2 regions of the Thermoanaerobacterium sp. RBIITD genome follow, and region 2 is predicted to be linked to the other one. Evidence: a T-box and tRNA genes for the amino acid it is inferred to sense, from the RefSeq annotation. Region 2 holds a T-box; the other holds one or more tRNA genes.

Region 1 (8,101 bases), 180 kb from region 2:
ATAATGATGGCTATGGTTATAGACATATTATAGATGAATTAAATCTGCATGGTTATAAAACTAAAAAAGGTAATACTTTTAGCAAAAATAGTTTGCATGATATTTTAAAAAACGAAAAATATATTGGAAAATACATATTTAATAAAGGTACTAAATATAAGCATAATATTTGCAAAGAAGATGTAATTATAATAGATAATGCTATTCCCGCAATAATAGATAAAGATTTATTTGAGGAGGTACAAAAAAAGATGGAAAAAGCAAAAAGGACACAAGCTGCACATAATGTAAAAAGAATATATTTGCTTTCTGGACTTATAGAATGTGGTATTTGTGGTGCAAGTATGACAGGCTGTTTAGGAAAACAAAAGTATACATATTACAGATGCAATAATAAACAACGTACAAAGCAATGTGATAATAAAGATATAAACCAAGATATGATAGAAAATTACATTTTGAGTGAATTGCAGGAAAAAATTTTTAATGATGATATTATACCTCAAATTGCCAAATCTTTAAACAAAGAAAATCAAGAAATTATAAGTGATAGGCAAAATATGCAAAAAACACTTTTAAAAAGGAAAGAAGAAATAGATAAAAGTATTTCTACTATTGTAGATGCTATTGCAGCAGGACATTTTCATCCGAGCCTTGATGCTAAATTGACCGAGCTTGAGCAACAGAAGAATGAAGTTGAAATACGATTAAGAGAATTGGAATTAAAACCTGATGTAAGTATTATAACAGAAGATATGATAACAGCATATTTAATAAAAGATAAAGATATTTTGACCAAAGGAGACAGAAAGAAAATAAAAGCTATGCTACCTACATATATAAAAAAAATTACCGTCTACCATGATAAGGTTGAGGCAATTTTGAAAATCTCGATTAATCAAAAAGTTTGTACATGGATGGTAGCGGCGAGTGGAGTCGAACCACCGACACTGCGGGTATGAACCGCATGCTCTAGCCAACTGAGCTACGCCGCCATATTTGGTTGCGGGGGCAGGACTTGAACCTGCGACCTCCGGGTTATGAGCCCGACGAGCTGCCAACTGCTCCACCCCGCGATATTAAGCTGGTGCCGGAGACCGGAATCGAACCGGTACGAGCTTTAAAGGCCCGCAGGATTTTAAGTCCTGTGCGTCTGCCAGTTCCGCCACTCCGGCACGTCACTATCATTAGCGACATCATTTATTATATTACATAATATATTATAAGTCAAGACTTTTTGCTTTGATATTTTAGCTAATTAATATTATTTTTTTTAAGAAATCTATTTATCACAGCGCCCTCCAAATTGTCCCACTCACTTGCGGAAATCGAATTAACATTTAAAAGCTCTAATATTGTAATAAGTATTATTGTTCCGGCTATAATTATATCTGCCCTTTCAGGCTGCAACCCATTTATCAATTTTCTTTCTCCAAGTTTAACTGACATAAGTAATTCAAGGAGTCTCTTTACCTCGTTTTTGGAAAGAACATATCCATGAACTTTTTCCCTCGAATAAACTTTTAAGCCCTGTGACATTGCTGCCAATGTCGTTATTGTTCCTCCTATGCCTATAATGTTACATGTTATATTTTCATTATTTTCGATAAATGGTAACAACATATCTATTATATACAGTCTCATATTGTTGTATTCATCGATTGTTGGCGGGTCATTTTTAATAAACCTTTCCGTCAATCTGACAGCACCTATATCAAAACTTTTCTTTATAAGATTATCATTGTAATATGAAAATTCTGTACTACCTCCACCAATATCCAATACCAATGCATCTTTTTTATTTATACCATATGAGGCACCCAAATAACCATATAAACTCTCAGTTTCACCATCTATAATATCTGTATTTAATCCTATTTTAGATAATTCATCTAAGAAATAGTCAGAATCTTTTGCATCTCTCATTGCTGAAGTCGCGAATGCATAGATATCAGTTACATTATAATCTTTCGCATCATCTAAATATTTTCTTATAATATCGATACTTCTTATAACAGCATCATTGTTTAATCTGCCACTTTTTGACACGCCTTCACCAAGTCGTGTTATTTTAACATCTTTTTTTACTGTCTTAATCAATTCACCATCAATATCACATATAAGATGGCGTACAGAATTAGTACCTATATCAATAACAGAGCACCTCATTGTAGTCCTCCTGAATTGAAAATCTTCGGGTAGTCCCCGAATATTAATAATTAGCGTTTCTTTTGTAACCGCCGCCTCTTCGTTTTGATTCGAAATTCTTTTTAAGCTGTTGTTGCCTTTCATCAGAGTCTTTCAGAAATTTAGAAATTCTTTCTTCAAAAGAAATATTATTATTCCGATTGCTATGATGCTCAAATTCATAGCTCCTATTGCTTTTTTCGGATTTGGGCTTTGGCAAAGCTTTCTTTATTGACAAGCTTATGCGTCCTTCCCTATCCATTGAAAGGACCTTTACTTTTACTTTATCATTTTCCTTTAAAAATTCATTAATATCTTTGACATAAGTATTCGCGATCTCTGATATATGAACCAAACCCGTCTTGCCTTCCGGTAATTGAATAAACGCTCCAAAATCAGTGATATTGAGAACAGTTCCTTCAACTACCTCTCCTACCTGAAATGGCATATAAATATTTATCCTCCCTTTAACTTATTTAATACTAATATGTTTATTATATATTAAAAAACATATACTATCAAGTGTGTAATTTTGTAAAAATAAAGTCTTTATTCTATTTTGTTGAATCTTTGTTTTCCTTTGATGTATCTATGTACATTATCTCGCCTTTTTTAATAAGTCCAAGCTTTTGTCTTGCTTCGTTTTCTATAAACTTATCTGTTTCTATATATTTTATCTGATTATTTAATTCTTTATTCTCGATTTGTACAGCAATCTCTTTGGATTTAATTTCATTATACTTCTCATCTAACATATTCAATGTAATTTGCTGCTTGACAAATGTAAATGCAACATAGATAATAAAAATGCCTATCAATATTGTTTTAATTCTAATCTTATTCGTTACCTTCATCATTGGAACAGACCTCTCATCATTTTGTTCTTCTAGTATATATTCGACATTTTGATGAAAAATCCTCTATTTTTTTTTCTTAAAAAGATTAAAATGTGAAACAATGTTATCAATTAGCATTTTTAGAATAGAAAATATCTTTGCTAAATATCTATATGGTACAAGGAGTGCTTTATATAAAATTACAATTGGATAGCTAATCATTTTAAATGTTTTTATTACTATTTTAAATAAAATTCTATAAATAAAAAGTAATGTTTTTACAACAAAAGGACTTAATACAACATTATAGGCTAAAGCACCTATTATAAATCCGAGAAATGTGTAAAATCTTATCTCAACATAATTGCTAATATATAAAAAAAATATAAAAACAATAGTACCAATAATCCAAAAGGTAATATCTCCTATATCTGTAGCAATTCTCTTCGGTTTTATAATTATCCTTATAACTTTATAAACATCGTATATAATTGCAATTATTATGCCACCATATAACATAACAAAGAAAGAATAAAGCTGGTTTTGTACATTCATTACCATTTACATATTACCTCCTCCTGTTATATTATATTAGTATGAAAGACTTATATGATTATCTTTAAGCCTTTCATATATTATTGAATAAATTGTAAGAATATAATTTTAAATGTTATTATTATATAAATATAAAGGAGAAGTTGCATATGAGTACTATTTACGTTTCCGGTCATAAGAACCCAGATACAGATTCAATTTGTTCTGCAATAGCATATGCTAATTTAAAAAGGAGATCAGAAAATATTGAAGCGATACCGGTAAGGCTTGGACCTATAAATAGAGAAACGCAATTTGTATTAAATTATTTTAATGTTAAAGAGCCTGATTTAATTGAAAATGTATATACGCAGGTTAGCGATATATCTTATGATAAGCCTTTAACAATTAAAGAAAATGCTCCTATGTATGAAGCATGGAATATGTTACTTGATAAAAATTTTAAGACTATTGCCATCGTCGATGAAGAAAATAGACTTAAGGGAGTAGCTACAATGGGTGACCTTGCAAAAGCATACCTTACATCATCACAAGAATTATCAAATTATAGCATACCTATTAAAAATATTCTAAAAACCTTAAATGGCCGAATAATTGTCAAAAACGAAGATTTTATAAAAGGAGACATTATTGTTGCCGCAATGCAAACAGATTATGTTATTGGTAAGATTCGTGATGGGGTAACATTGATCGTTGAAAATAGAGAGAACATCCAATTGGAATCTATAAAAAATGGTGCTAAAACAATAATAATAACAGGCGATAGCAATCCATCCGACAGTGTTATAAAAGAAGCCAAAAAGTATAATTCAACAATAATTGTTGTTCCTTGTGATACCTTTGACACCATTAAACTCATAAATCAATGTCTTCCAATGTCACACATTATGATAAAAGATGATATTGTGACATTTAAAGATAGTGATTATATTGATGATGTAAGGCAAACAATGTTAAAGTATAGATACCGTAACTTTCCTGTCGTAAATAGTGAAGGTAAAGTTTTGGGACTTTTAGCAAGACGTCATATATTAAACTATGAAAGAAAAAAAATCATACTTGTGGACCATAACGAATTGTCACAAGCAGTTGACGGTATTGAGGATGCCACAATTCTTGAAATTATCGACCATCATAGAATCGGCGGTGTTGAAACAAACCAGCCAATATTATTTAGAAATCAGCCAGTTGGTTGTTCATCGACAATAATAAATAAGATTTTTGAGGAACGTGGCTTGATACCGGAAAGGCATATCGCTGGGCTTATGTGTGCTGCAATATTGTCTGACACATTAGTATTTAAATCGCCAACCTGTACACCGGAGGATATAAGGGCAGCGAGAAAATTATCTGAAATAGCCGAGATTGATATTGAGACTTTTGGTAAACAAATGTTTGAAGCTGGGACATCCTTAAAGGGTAAAACTGTTGAAGAAATATTTTATATGGATTTTAAAGAATTCATAATCAACAATTTTAAAATCGGAATTGGTCAAGTAACCACATTATCAAGTGTTGGAAATCTTAAAGAAGATTTATTAAAATTCATGGAGAAAGAAAGAAAAAATAAAAATTACGACATGCTTTTATTAATGCTTACTGATATTATTAACGAAGGTTCTTTGGTATTGTTTGCTGGCAATCACAAAGATTTATTAGCTAAGGCATTCAATATTGACATAACGGATAATAATTTTTATCTTCCATATGTCATATCAAGAAAAAAGCAGATTGTACCACCAATAGCAAAAGCGATAAACTCAAAATAGGTTTATCGCTTTATTTCTTCTATCACATCTTTAAAATTATTAAACGGTATATGGGGAATATTATTTTCTATACAATATTTTAGCAGTGTATCACGTGCAAATAGTTTATCTGCATATTTTGCTACACATATGTCTGAATAACCATCACCAATAAAAATAACTTCTGTATTGTCATTTTTGTATTTTTTTAATATCTCAAGTTTGCATGAACCACATTTATCACATTCCGATGATGTATTAAATTTAGCAACAATATTCCCATCTTTAAAATATAGTCTATTGCTATAATATTCAAGATGTATATTGTACTTGTTAAGAATAGTTTTAATATTAAAATCATATCCATCGCTTGCAATTATGACTTTGTATCCTCTCTTGTTACATAAGTTTAAAAAGTCCTTAAAATACTCATCTATTTCTATTTTATTAAGAAGTTTTTTTAGCTTTTCTTCATCCATATCCATAAGCTTAAACGTCTCAAGTGCACATTCTTCGGTACTAATCAAACCTGTCTCCCATTTTCTTTCTATCTCCTGCCAGCCATCCTTTGCAAATGCCTTAACCATTGCATAACAAGTATCTTCTTTTGTTATGGTGCCATCAAAATCAACAAGTATATAGGTACACATAATGCATCCCCTTTACATCATTTTAATACAATGATACACGAAAAGGGATAACTTTTCAATGTTGGCATCACTTCACTTTTATTTAAACATCCTACTTAAAAATCCTCCAGATTTACCCATTATTCCACTTCTATCGCTGTATGTAAGGCTTACAAGTTCTCCATCAATAGATACATTTCCTTCATCTAAATTAAGTTTATTTATATGAAGGTCCTGTCCTTTTATTGTTAAAAGTCCCAGTGCCGTTTCAAGTATAACCAATTCATCATCAAAACTTACTACATTATCTACACCAGTTACCTGCATCTTTTCTCTGTTTTGTATTGTGATGTTCTGTTGTTTATTACTGTTTGTCCCTCTTCTATCCTCCATCATAACACCTCCTCTTTTTATCTAATTTTATGAAGGTGTATGGTATTTTAGAACAAATATCAATAAAAGAGGGTTTTAATCATAACCCTCTTCGCGTTCCAATTACCATAGTTTTACAATATTCAAATTTTTAAAGTAATGCATAATTATATCTTTAGCTTTCGAACCTTGTTTTGCCATTTGATATGCGCCCCATTGCGACATGCCGACTCCATGACCAAATCCCCTTCCTTTTATAAGGAGATTGCTGCCATCATATTTTACACTGTCAAGCATTGTAGATTTCATTTTTTCACTGCCAATAGCTATTCTAAAGTCTGGTGCATTTACAGGAGTTTTATCAAAATTAAGATTTACAGTCCTTCCCGATCCACCTTTTGTCCCTATAGTAACTGAACTAAAATCCTTTATGTTCACACCCATCTTATTAAGTGCATTTAAAACATCTTGTTTTGTAAATGTCGCAGTCCAGTTTTTTATATTTGCGGGGGCATCTTTACTATCATTTGACTTCACACTTTCAATATACGGCGGTTCTGGCTTTTTATAATTTAACCCTTCTTTTGCCATAGCAGTTCTACCTGCTGCATCTGAATGAAACCATGCATCTATATATTTACCATTGAATATAGCGACAGTCCCCCTTGTATCATTTACAGCTTTTCTGATTCTTAAGTTTATGTTTGCTGGATTCCATGCCTGCGCTTCTTCAAAATCTGTTGATATATCTGCTCCGTCATATTTCGACTTTTTAGTATCAACGAAGTTCAATACATAACTTCTAGCTAGAATGGCTTGTGCTTTTAATGCCTCTATCGGCCAATCATTTTTTATCTCCCCCGCAACAGTACCCATAACATATTGCTCAAGTGGCATAGTTTCTATCTTTCCTGTTTGACTTATATATACCTTTAAAACAGGTTCCTTTTTATTACCACGGCTAATCTTTGCCGGTATTGCAGGTAATAACACTTGTGGTTTTCTTTTTTGCAATGGTTTTTTAGATGGTGTTGTACAAGATGTCAAAGCAAATATAGCTGTCATAACCAATAATAATAATTTTAATTTATTTCGCAAAAAAATCCCTCCTATGCTAAACTTAACGTATAAATATATATATACTTTTATGTTAGTATAGGAAGGATTATTGAGATGTATTCATATTTATAAATATTTAATACTTTAACTTAAATAAAATAATACATCTTTAAAGTAACTTATACATATTCTCTGCTTCGTCTTTTAATACATGTTCTTTTAGATCGACAACTTCAGCCTTTATAGCTTTACTTCCGAAATTGATTTCAATGATATCCCCTTCTTTAAGGACATCACCGGCCTTAGCTACTTTTCCGTTAATTGATATCATGCCTTTATCACATGCTTCTTTTGCTATTGTTCTTCTTTTTATAAGCCGTGACACTTTAAGAAATTTATCTAACCGCATTGATTTCCGTCTCCTTAAAAGATAAATCAGGTCATACGACCTGATTTACGCATTCACCAAATCTTTTAAAGCTTTGCCTGCTTTAAATACTGGTGCCTTCGATGCAGGAATTGTTATTTCTTCTTTTGTCTGAGGATTCCTGCCCTTTCTTTCTGCTCTTTCTCTTACCTCAAATGTTCCGAAGCCAACCAACTGCACTTTATCACCTTGCTGGAGTGCTTCTTGCACTGCATCTACGAAAGCATTTAACGCTTTCTCTGCTTCTTTCTTCGTTAATTCGCTTTTTTCTGCAATCTTTGTAACAAG
Region 2 (8,101 bases):
GACAATCATGGATTTTACAGATATGAAAGGAAAAGACATATATGAAGACTTATTACACAGAGATTTTACTATAAATGCAATGGCTATGAAACTAACTGATTTTTTTGACATGGATTTTATTATAGATCCAATGGGCGGGTTAAATGATTTGAGAAATAAGAAGATCAAATATGTAAGCGAAAATTCTTTTGATGATGACCCATTAAGGATGCTTCGTGCAGTAAGGTTTGCTTCAATGTACAAATTTAATATAGAAGAAAAAACTAAACATCTAATAAAGGAAAAAGCAAATTTAATAAAAAACATATCATCTGAAAGAATAATGTATGAAATCTACATAATATTAAAGTCAAAAGAATCATTTAAATATATTAGATTAATGGACGAGCTTGGATTAATGGATGCCATTTTTCCAGAGGTTTACAAGATGAAAGATATAGGTAAATGTTATTATCATGTTCTTGATGCATGGCATCATTCTATAAAGACGGTTGAAGAATATGAAAATATTATAGAAGATTTAAGATTCCCTGTTGATATTTCAAAAATGATATGTGAATATCTTGATAAAGACCTTTCGTCTGGAAAGAAAATAAGAGATATTTTGAAACTTGCGGCATTATTTCATGATATAGGTAAACCGGAATCAATTTACATTGATGCTGAAAATCACATACATTTTTACAATCATGATATAAAAGGTGAAAAAGTTTTGTCAGGTATTACTAGAAGGATGAAAATGGGGAAAAAGGAATCTTCATTGATAAAAAAGATGGTCCTATATCATATGAACCCTTTATCTATCTATGTTAATGGTATATCGAATAAGCCGCTTTTTAAACTTTTCTCTGACCTTGAGGATGATTCAATTGGGTGTTTATTATTGTCCCAGGCTGATGTTGTTTCAACAAGGGTTGCAGCAGATAGGTTAAGCGATGCTGAGCATTATAGGGATTTCATATTGAGAATGTTTAGAAGATATGTCGACTATAATAATACAAAAACTCCGCTTTTGACACCACTCGATATAATAGTAAACTTTGACCTTAAAAATTATAAACTGCTTAATCAAATATTATATGAGATAAGAAAAAATCAGTTTTACGGAGATATTGAAGATAGAAATGATGCAATAAAATTCGTTGAGGAAAGAATGAAAATGAAGAAAATTTAGTTGACATTGCACTTAAGTTAAAGTATATTAAATATAACAATGTAAATAATATTAAAAAAGGCAATGATGGGAAGAGTAGAAAGGAAATTCTCTTAAAGAGAGCCGGGGTAGGTGAAAGCCGGCAGAGAATGAACTTTTGAATATGGCCCCAGAGCTTCAAAGCTGAAACTAAGTAGGCTTTGGCGGGATTTCCCGTTACAGAGTAAGAGTGTGATGGCACTTATTGAGGCATATTGCCGTGAGGCGTATGTGAAAAAGGGTGGTAACGCGAATAACTCGCCCCTAATTGGGTGGCGGGTTTTTTTACGTCTGGATTTTCAAGTATTAAATAAATTTGAAGTAAGTAACCACGATTAAAAATAATTAAAATGAGGAGGATTTTTATGGCAAAGACGTTTTACATTACAACACCAATCTATTATCCCAGTGATAAGCTTCACATAGGGCATTCTTATACGACTGTTGCTGCAGATGCGATGGCGCGGTTTAAAAGGCTTACAGGGTACGATGTGAGATTTTTGACAGGTACAGATGAGCATGGTCAGAAGATACAGAGAAAGGCTAAGGAAAAAGGCGTTACGCCAAAGCAGTATGTTGATGAGATTGTGGCGTGGATCAAAGATTTGTGGAAGACAATGGACATAAGCAATGACCAGTTTATAAGGACAACAGACAAGCAGCATGAAGAGATTGTTCAAAAGATATTTACGAAACTTTATGAAAAGGGCGACATATATAAAAGCGAATATGAAGGATGGTATTGCACACCTTGTGAGACGTTTTGGACTGAGAAGCAGCTTGTTGATGGAAACTGTCCTGACTGCGGCAGACCTGTAGAGCTTGTGAAGGAGGAAAGTTACTTCTTTAAGCTGTCAAATTACGCAGATAGGCTTCTTAAGTACTATGAAGAACATCCGGACTTTATACAACCTGAATCAAGGTTGAATGAGATGGTTAGTTTCATAAAATCTGGTCTTGAGGACTTGTGTGTATCCAGAACGTCATTTGATTGGGGAGTAAAAGTTCCATTTGACCCTAAGCATGTGGTGTATGTTTGGATTGACGCGTTGTCTAATTATATAACTGCGCTGGGGTATTCTACGGATTACGATGAAGATTTTAAAAAGTACTGGCCGGCAGATGTGCACCTTGTTGGAAAGGAAATCGTAAGATTCCACACCATAATATGGCCTGCAATGCTTATGGCGCTGGATTTGCCTTTACCTAAGAAGGTATTTGGCCATGGCTGGCTTATACTGGATGGTGGAAAGATGTCAAAGTCAAAAGGAAACGTGGTTGATCCAAAAGAGCTTGTGTCAAAGTACGGTGTAGATGCTATAAGGTATTTCCTCTTAAGAGAGGTTCCGTTTGGAGCAGATGGTGTATTTTCAAATGAAGCGCTGATTTCCAGGATAAATTCGGACCTTGCAAATGACTTTGGCAATCTTCTAAGCAGAACTGTAACAATGGTGGAAAAATACTTTGGTGGGTCAGTGCCTGAAGCTGGGGAAAAAGAAGAAATCGATGACGATTTGATATCTATAGCCAACGTTCTGCCAAAAGTTGTTGAAAGCTATATGGATAAGCTGCAGTTTTCTAATGCCCTTACAGAAATCTGGAAGCTTATAGGTCGTGCAAACAAGTACATCGATGAGACGATGCCATGGGTTTTAGCGAAGGATGAAAATAAAAAGGGAAGGCTTAAGACGGTTCTTTACAACCTTGTTGAATCATTGAGGTTTGTTGCAGTTTTAATAACGCCGTTTATGCCAAATACGCCTATCAAGATATATGAACAGCTTGGGATTAGCGATGATTTAAGAACATGGGATAGCCTTAAATTCGGCTTACTGAAATCAGGCACAAAAGTTAAAAGAGGGGAGAATATTTTCCCAAGGATCGATGTAGAAAAGGAGCTTAAAGAAGCTGAAAAAGAATCGCCTAAAAAAGTAGAGCTAAAAGAAGAGACAAATTACATCAAAATAGACGATTTTGCAAAAATCGATTTGAGAGTTGCAGAAGTATTGGAAGCGGAAAAAGTAGAAGGCGCTGATAAATTATTAAAGCTTAAGCTTAAAGTCGGTGATGAAGTAAGGCAAGTTGTATCAGGACTTGCACTACATTACAAACCAGAGGAGCTGGTAGGCAAAAAACTTGTCCTCGTTGCTAACTTGGAGCCTAAAAAATTAAGAGGCATAGAATCGTACGGAATGATTTTGGCGGCATCAAACGAAGGCAAATTGACTGTCGTAACTTTAGATAAAGACATAGAAAGCGGTGCGAAGGTAAAATAAAAAAGTATGGCGGGCATTACCCGCCATTATTTTATCTAAAGTTTGTTTAACTTGTATCTTAGTTATTTGTTTTTAGTTTCTATCATTCAGAAAGGGTGATAAATTGTGTTATACCTTTATTATTTTCTAATTTAGTCCATGTCAATACGTTACCCATTATGCTAGAAAAATTATTTGTTTTTACAGGGAAGTCTTGCAATTTACCTGACTTAATGTTATATAATTCTAATATTCCCATATTATCATACCACGTAATATATGTATCGTTTAATGATGGAAGCCATCTTTCTACTGCATCGCCTTTTACAATCTCTACAGTATTTTTAGTTTTGAGATTGTAGAGAGTTATATGGCTTTTATCAGATACCCATACAATATTTTCACCGTAAATATTTGGTGTGAATCCATTATCGCTTATTTTTGTAATTTTGCTATTTGAAATATTGTATAGGTAGACCTTGCCAACTTCGCTTTGTTTTTCGATTTTACCTTCATGCCATACGATGTAATTGTCAAATATTTTTGGATGTCCAATATAACTATTTCCCAATCCATCGATGCTTTTCACTACTTGTTTTTTGTCATTTGCTAAATCATATAAAACCAAAGAACACAGGATTTTATTGTTTTCCATCTCATAGGTAGACCATACAAGTTTTGAGTCATCCAATGATAGGTTTGGCTGTTGATTAAAGGATACTTTTGAAGCAGATTTTTCATTTAATTTTCCGTAGTCTATCTTTTTAATGGTTCCGGTTTTTATATTATAAGCATATATTGTCCAGTCATTTCCGTATGAATTGTCAGATACTTCTACCCAAGCAACATATTTTCCGTCTGTAACAGCATTTATTATATTTTTATCAGGATTAACTGGCTTTATCACTGGTTTAACTACACTTGTATTTAAATCGTAGAAGCCCAGTTCTGTTTTTTTCTTGTTTTTGCTTTCTATTGCCAACAATATTCTTTTTTGATATTTGTCAAATCCAAGAGGAATTGTGTTTTGCGGAATGATTGAAGCATTATCTATATTAAGGCTTTTATGTATTTGATTATTAGTTTTTGCATGACAAGATGTTAACAAAATGGACAATAAAATGATGGACAAAATTATTACACTTTTTTTCATTACATTGCCTCCCGATTTATTATATCTATTAAATTAAAGTAAGTATACTATAAGAAGAGAAATCATCTTCTTATAGTATACTTTTTATAACATCAATAAAACATTTGTTAGTTATTGCTAGTAAATAATCCCTCTTTCACTTACAGCGGCTTGCATAGTACTCACATTAACCGTATGTAAACCGTAAGCACCATTGCGAAATTTGTTTGGATCAAAATATGCAATATAATGTGTAGTATTATTATAACCGCTATAGCCTACTCCAGTAACATAATGCCATACGTTAACATTAGGGTCATTTTCGTAACCTGGTAATATGGCAGTGCTAGAGGAAATGTGTGTATCTAATATCAATGGATACCCACTTACAATGTCTCCTACAAAAGCTATCCACAAATTTTCAGTAGATGGATTCCACATTCCTACATACCAACTACTACTACCTATATGACTGTTTAAGACATTTGACCATTTGTTTGTATCAAAAGATGTACCTGATTGTGTGGTTCCTAATTCTTGGCTTAATGTGTCTATTGAAACATTTTTCCCCAGAGTGATTAATAAGTTATGTGCCGATGTAGGACCACATGTATATCCATTAGGTTGATTTGTATAGCCACTTGTGCTTAATTGTTTTGAAGGTGGTATCGTTGGATCAGATTGTATTATTAACATATTACCTTCTTTTTCATTTGCTATATTCAATTTTTCCATAAATGCTTCTATTTTTTCATTTGATTTTTTTTGCATTTCTAGATCTGGCTTTACATATTGTTCATTAATTTTTACTTTGTTATTTTCAGCAAAAGCGATTTGAGTAAAAAACAAACAAGCGATTATAAAAGTTATACACATCTTTGCTATGCTCTTCATGTTGATTGTTCCTCATTTACATTAATTAGTTAGTAATACTATTTTGGTACCAAAACAGTATACTAACTACATTTTTTATTAAACATCGAATGGCCATTCATTTGTTTGACTACATTATAACTCTAACTCCAACATTTGGGAAGTTCCGAAATTCGGCACATTTTTTATGAAGTAGGTGCCGATTTTCGGCATCTCAATTTCTGCTTGACTAAGTTTGCCTAACTTGTGTATATACAAGACAAGCTTCAAGTTATTCAATGAGAGCTTAGGATGCTGATCAAATTGTATAATAATCATTATAATAAATGATTAAAATAAATAGACAAACGCTCAAAAATGCCTTTCTGCTTGAATTCTAACGGAGGAAGTCCATATAGAGCTTCATTGCTGCCTATTGTTTTATAATTTCCTTGTTTTGCTTTTTCTTGAATATTATGCACTTTGTTCACAAAAGATTTTTTAATAATATCGCTGTTTACAAGTGTTTTTTCCTTTAGACCAGCATTTTGATCAGAATAATACGGTGAAAAGGCCATCTCTTCTCCATTTTTATTAACAATCACAAATATATCACCGCCAAAATTCAGTAAAAAGCAGTCGTCCGGATTAAAGTTGTTTTCATTTGCTAATTTATAAATATTTTTGGTTAATGCTCCGCCAAAATCTACAACATGCCATTCTTCATCCTTTAATATGATTGAAAAATCGGTTATTACATTGTTTCCAGCTATTACTGGGTATGTGTAAAATGGTTCACGAGTGACTTGATCACTTATTTTTATTGAAGGATCATATTTATTAATATCAATAGTGGCCCATTGAATTGGATTTCCCAACTTTGCCTTTGATACTTCATCTTTTGTTGTAAAATAAAAATCGCGGTATTCTGTATTAATGCTTTTAAGCAATGTTTTAAAGTTGTCTTGTGCGGCAATATTGGCTTGCACTTGAGGAGAGACAGCATAACTAATGGTACCAATAGAAAATATGATGAGCATGCACAATGTCGCAATCATAATTAATTTTCGTTTCATTTATTTTTCCTCCCTTGTTTTATTTTTGGAGATATACAAACATTGTATTGACCTATATAGATGATATAGATTAAAAAAATAAAATCTTAAATAATATTATTTAATGCTTATATCAAATATACTACCATCCCATTCATAAGCATAACCGTCCCAGTGCACACCAGATGAATAATCATTAAAGTTTTGGGCATGGTAAAGGCCATCATAAGGGTCTTCAAAATATAACATATTTGTTGACGTATCGTATCCTCTAATTGTATTAGCATGGGAATACAATAATCCACCACCATTTTCTATCCTGGCAAAGATAGGATGATTATTATTAATTTGTGATACTACACCGTTAAAGCTAAGTCCATTGTCTTGTAATGAGGATTTAAGACCATATCTTCCTAATGACTCTTTTGCTTGTTCAAGAGTTGCACCTTGATTTAAACTTCGGTTACCAAACTCATCATAGACTATATCACTTTGTGATTTAGAAGATCCCTTAATAAATTGAATTATGCACTTGTTCGAAGCAGCCCAACACCACATCGAGCCATCTGGTTGTTTATAATCAGGTCCTTGTGGAATGCTTAATTTTACAGAGCTCGCAAACGCAATAGTTGTCGAAAAAACTAATGCCAGACACAATAGAAGCGAAATTAAGTACTTTTTCATTCTTAAATCTCTCCTTTACATTAGTTATTAAGAATAGTAAATTACTATCTATTTACTATTCTTAATTTTTAGTATAATATAAGAAAACTAAAAATGCAACTAATTTTCAAACAAAATTAGTTGCATTTTCTTTTACATTACATTTTTTGTTATTACTACATTAAGTCCGATTGATGGAGGATCTTCGTATGTCTTAATTTTGATAACTAATGTTGATAATGATATAAAAATCAATACAAATCCTATGGCTTTTAAAATATTTTTCTTCATCAAATTTGCACCTCCCATTATTAATATTTAATTTTTATACTGCAATAATTACATTTTATGGTATGTACAGGTATATTGTACCATTATAAAGGGAAGCATGCAATTAAAATGTATTTGTTTTAATTGCATGTTCGTTTTGGTTTATTTTTTCAATTATTTTATTAAGATAGTCTTTGCATTCTTTAGCATTTCCTTGTTCAAGATTCATAAGGGACAAATTTGCAAAGATTTTTATGATTTCACGTTCATTATTTACATTTTCTAATACATCTATTATTTTCATGTAAGTATTATTAAGATTTTTATTATCGTCTAAATGTTTATAAATGTCAGTTAGCATATAGTTTCCTCTCAATATATATTCAATATCGTTATTTCTATATGATAGATTTATGCCCTCTTCAAGTAATTTTAAAGCTTCGTTGTAGTTTTCGTTTTTTATATAAACATTTGCTTTATCAATCAATGTATGATGCAAATTTGTCATATCGTTATCTCGTCTAATTTTTTCTGCGATGTTAAAGCATTCTAATGATTTATCGAAATTACTTTGTTCAAGATATATCTCTGCGAGGTTAGAATATATATATCCAACCAATGTAATGTCGGTATCGTTAACTTCTTTAATTAAGTCTTGATATAAATTAATAGCTTTTTCATA

The links. A T-box is a leader RNA that pairs with one kind of tRNA and senses whether it is charged. The one in region 2 lies ahead of metG (methionine--tRNA ligase), so its partner is inferred to be a tRNA-Met.
Region 1: it encodes a tRNA-Met, which carries the amino acid that the T-box ahead of metG (methionine--tRNA ligase) is inferred to sense. The anticodon was not compared.

The regions. Positions count from the first base shown of each region.
Region 1 covers NZ_LT906662.1:1,712,293-1,720,393, reverse strand. Annotated here, with positions in the region: gene CPG45_RS08055 (recombinase family protein) at 1-962, shown strand, start outside; tRNA gene CPG45_RS08050 (tRNA-Met) at 919-995, opposite strand; tRNA gene CPG45_RS08045 (tRNA-Met) at 1,001-1,076, opposite strand; tRNA gene CPG45_RS08040 (tRNA-Leu) at 1,086-1,175, opposite strand; gene CPG45_RS08035 (Ppx/GppA phosphatase family protein) at 1,255-2,169, opposite strand; gene CPG45_RS08030 (S1 domain-containing RNA-binding protein) at 2,213-2,635, opposite strand; gene CPG45_RS08025 (FtsB family cell division protein) at 2,742-3,044, opposite strand; gene yabQ (spore cortex biosynthesis protein YabQ) at 3,108-3,584, opposite strand; gene CPG45_RS08015 (putative manganese-dependent inorganic diphosphatase) at 3,728-5,347, shown strand; gene CPG45_RS08010 (MtnX-like HAD-IB family phosphatase) at 5,350-5,976, opposite strand; gene yabP (sporulation protein YabP) at 6,055-6,348, opposite strand; gene CPG45_RS08000 (SpoIID/LytB domain-containing protein) at 6,451-7,392, opposite strand; gene CPG45_RS07995 (RNA-binding S4 domain-containing protein) at 7,556-7,795, opposite strand; gene hbs (non-specific DNA-binding protein Hbs) at 7,841-8,101, opposite strand, start outside.
Region 2 covers NZ_LT906662.1:1,532,265-1,540,365, forward strand. Annotated here, with positions in the region: gene CPG45_RS07110 (CCA tRNA nucleotidyltransferase) at 1-1,174, shown strand, start outside; T-box leader at 1,229-1,461, shown strand; gene metG (methionine--tRNA ligase) at 1,558-3,468, shown strand; gene CPG45_RS07120 (hypothetical protein) at 3,551-4,600, opposite strand; gene CPG45_RS07125 (C39 family peptidase) at 4,718-5,473, opposite strand; gene CPG45_RS07130 (hypothetical protein) at 5,770-6,507, opposite strand; gene CPG45_RS07135 (papain-like cysteine protease family protein) at 6,604-7,170, opposite strand; gene CPG45_RS16815 (hypothetical protein) at 7,303-7,440, opposite strand; gene CPG45_RS07140 (helix-turn-helix domain-containing protein) at 7,544-8,101, opposite strand, start outside.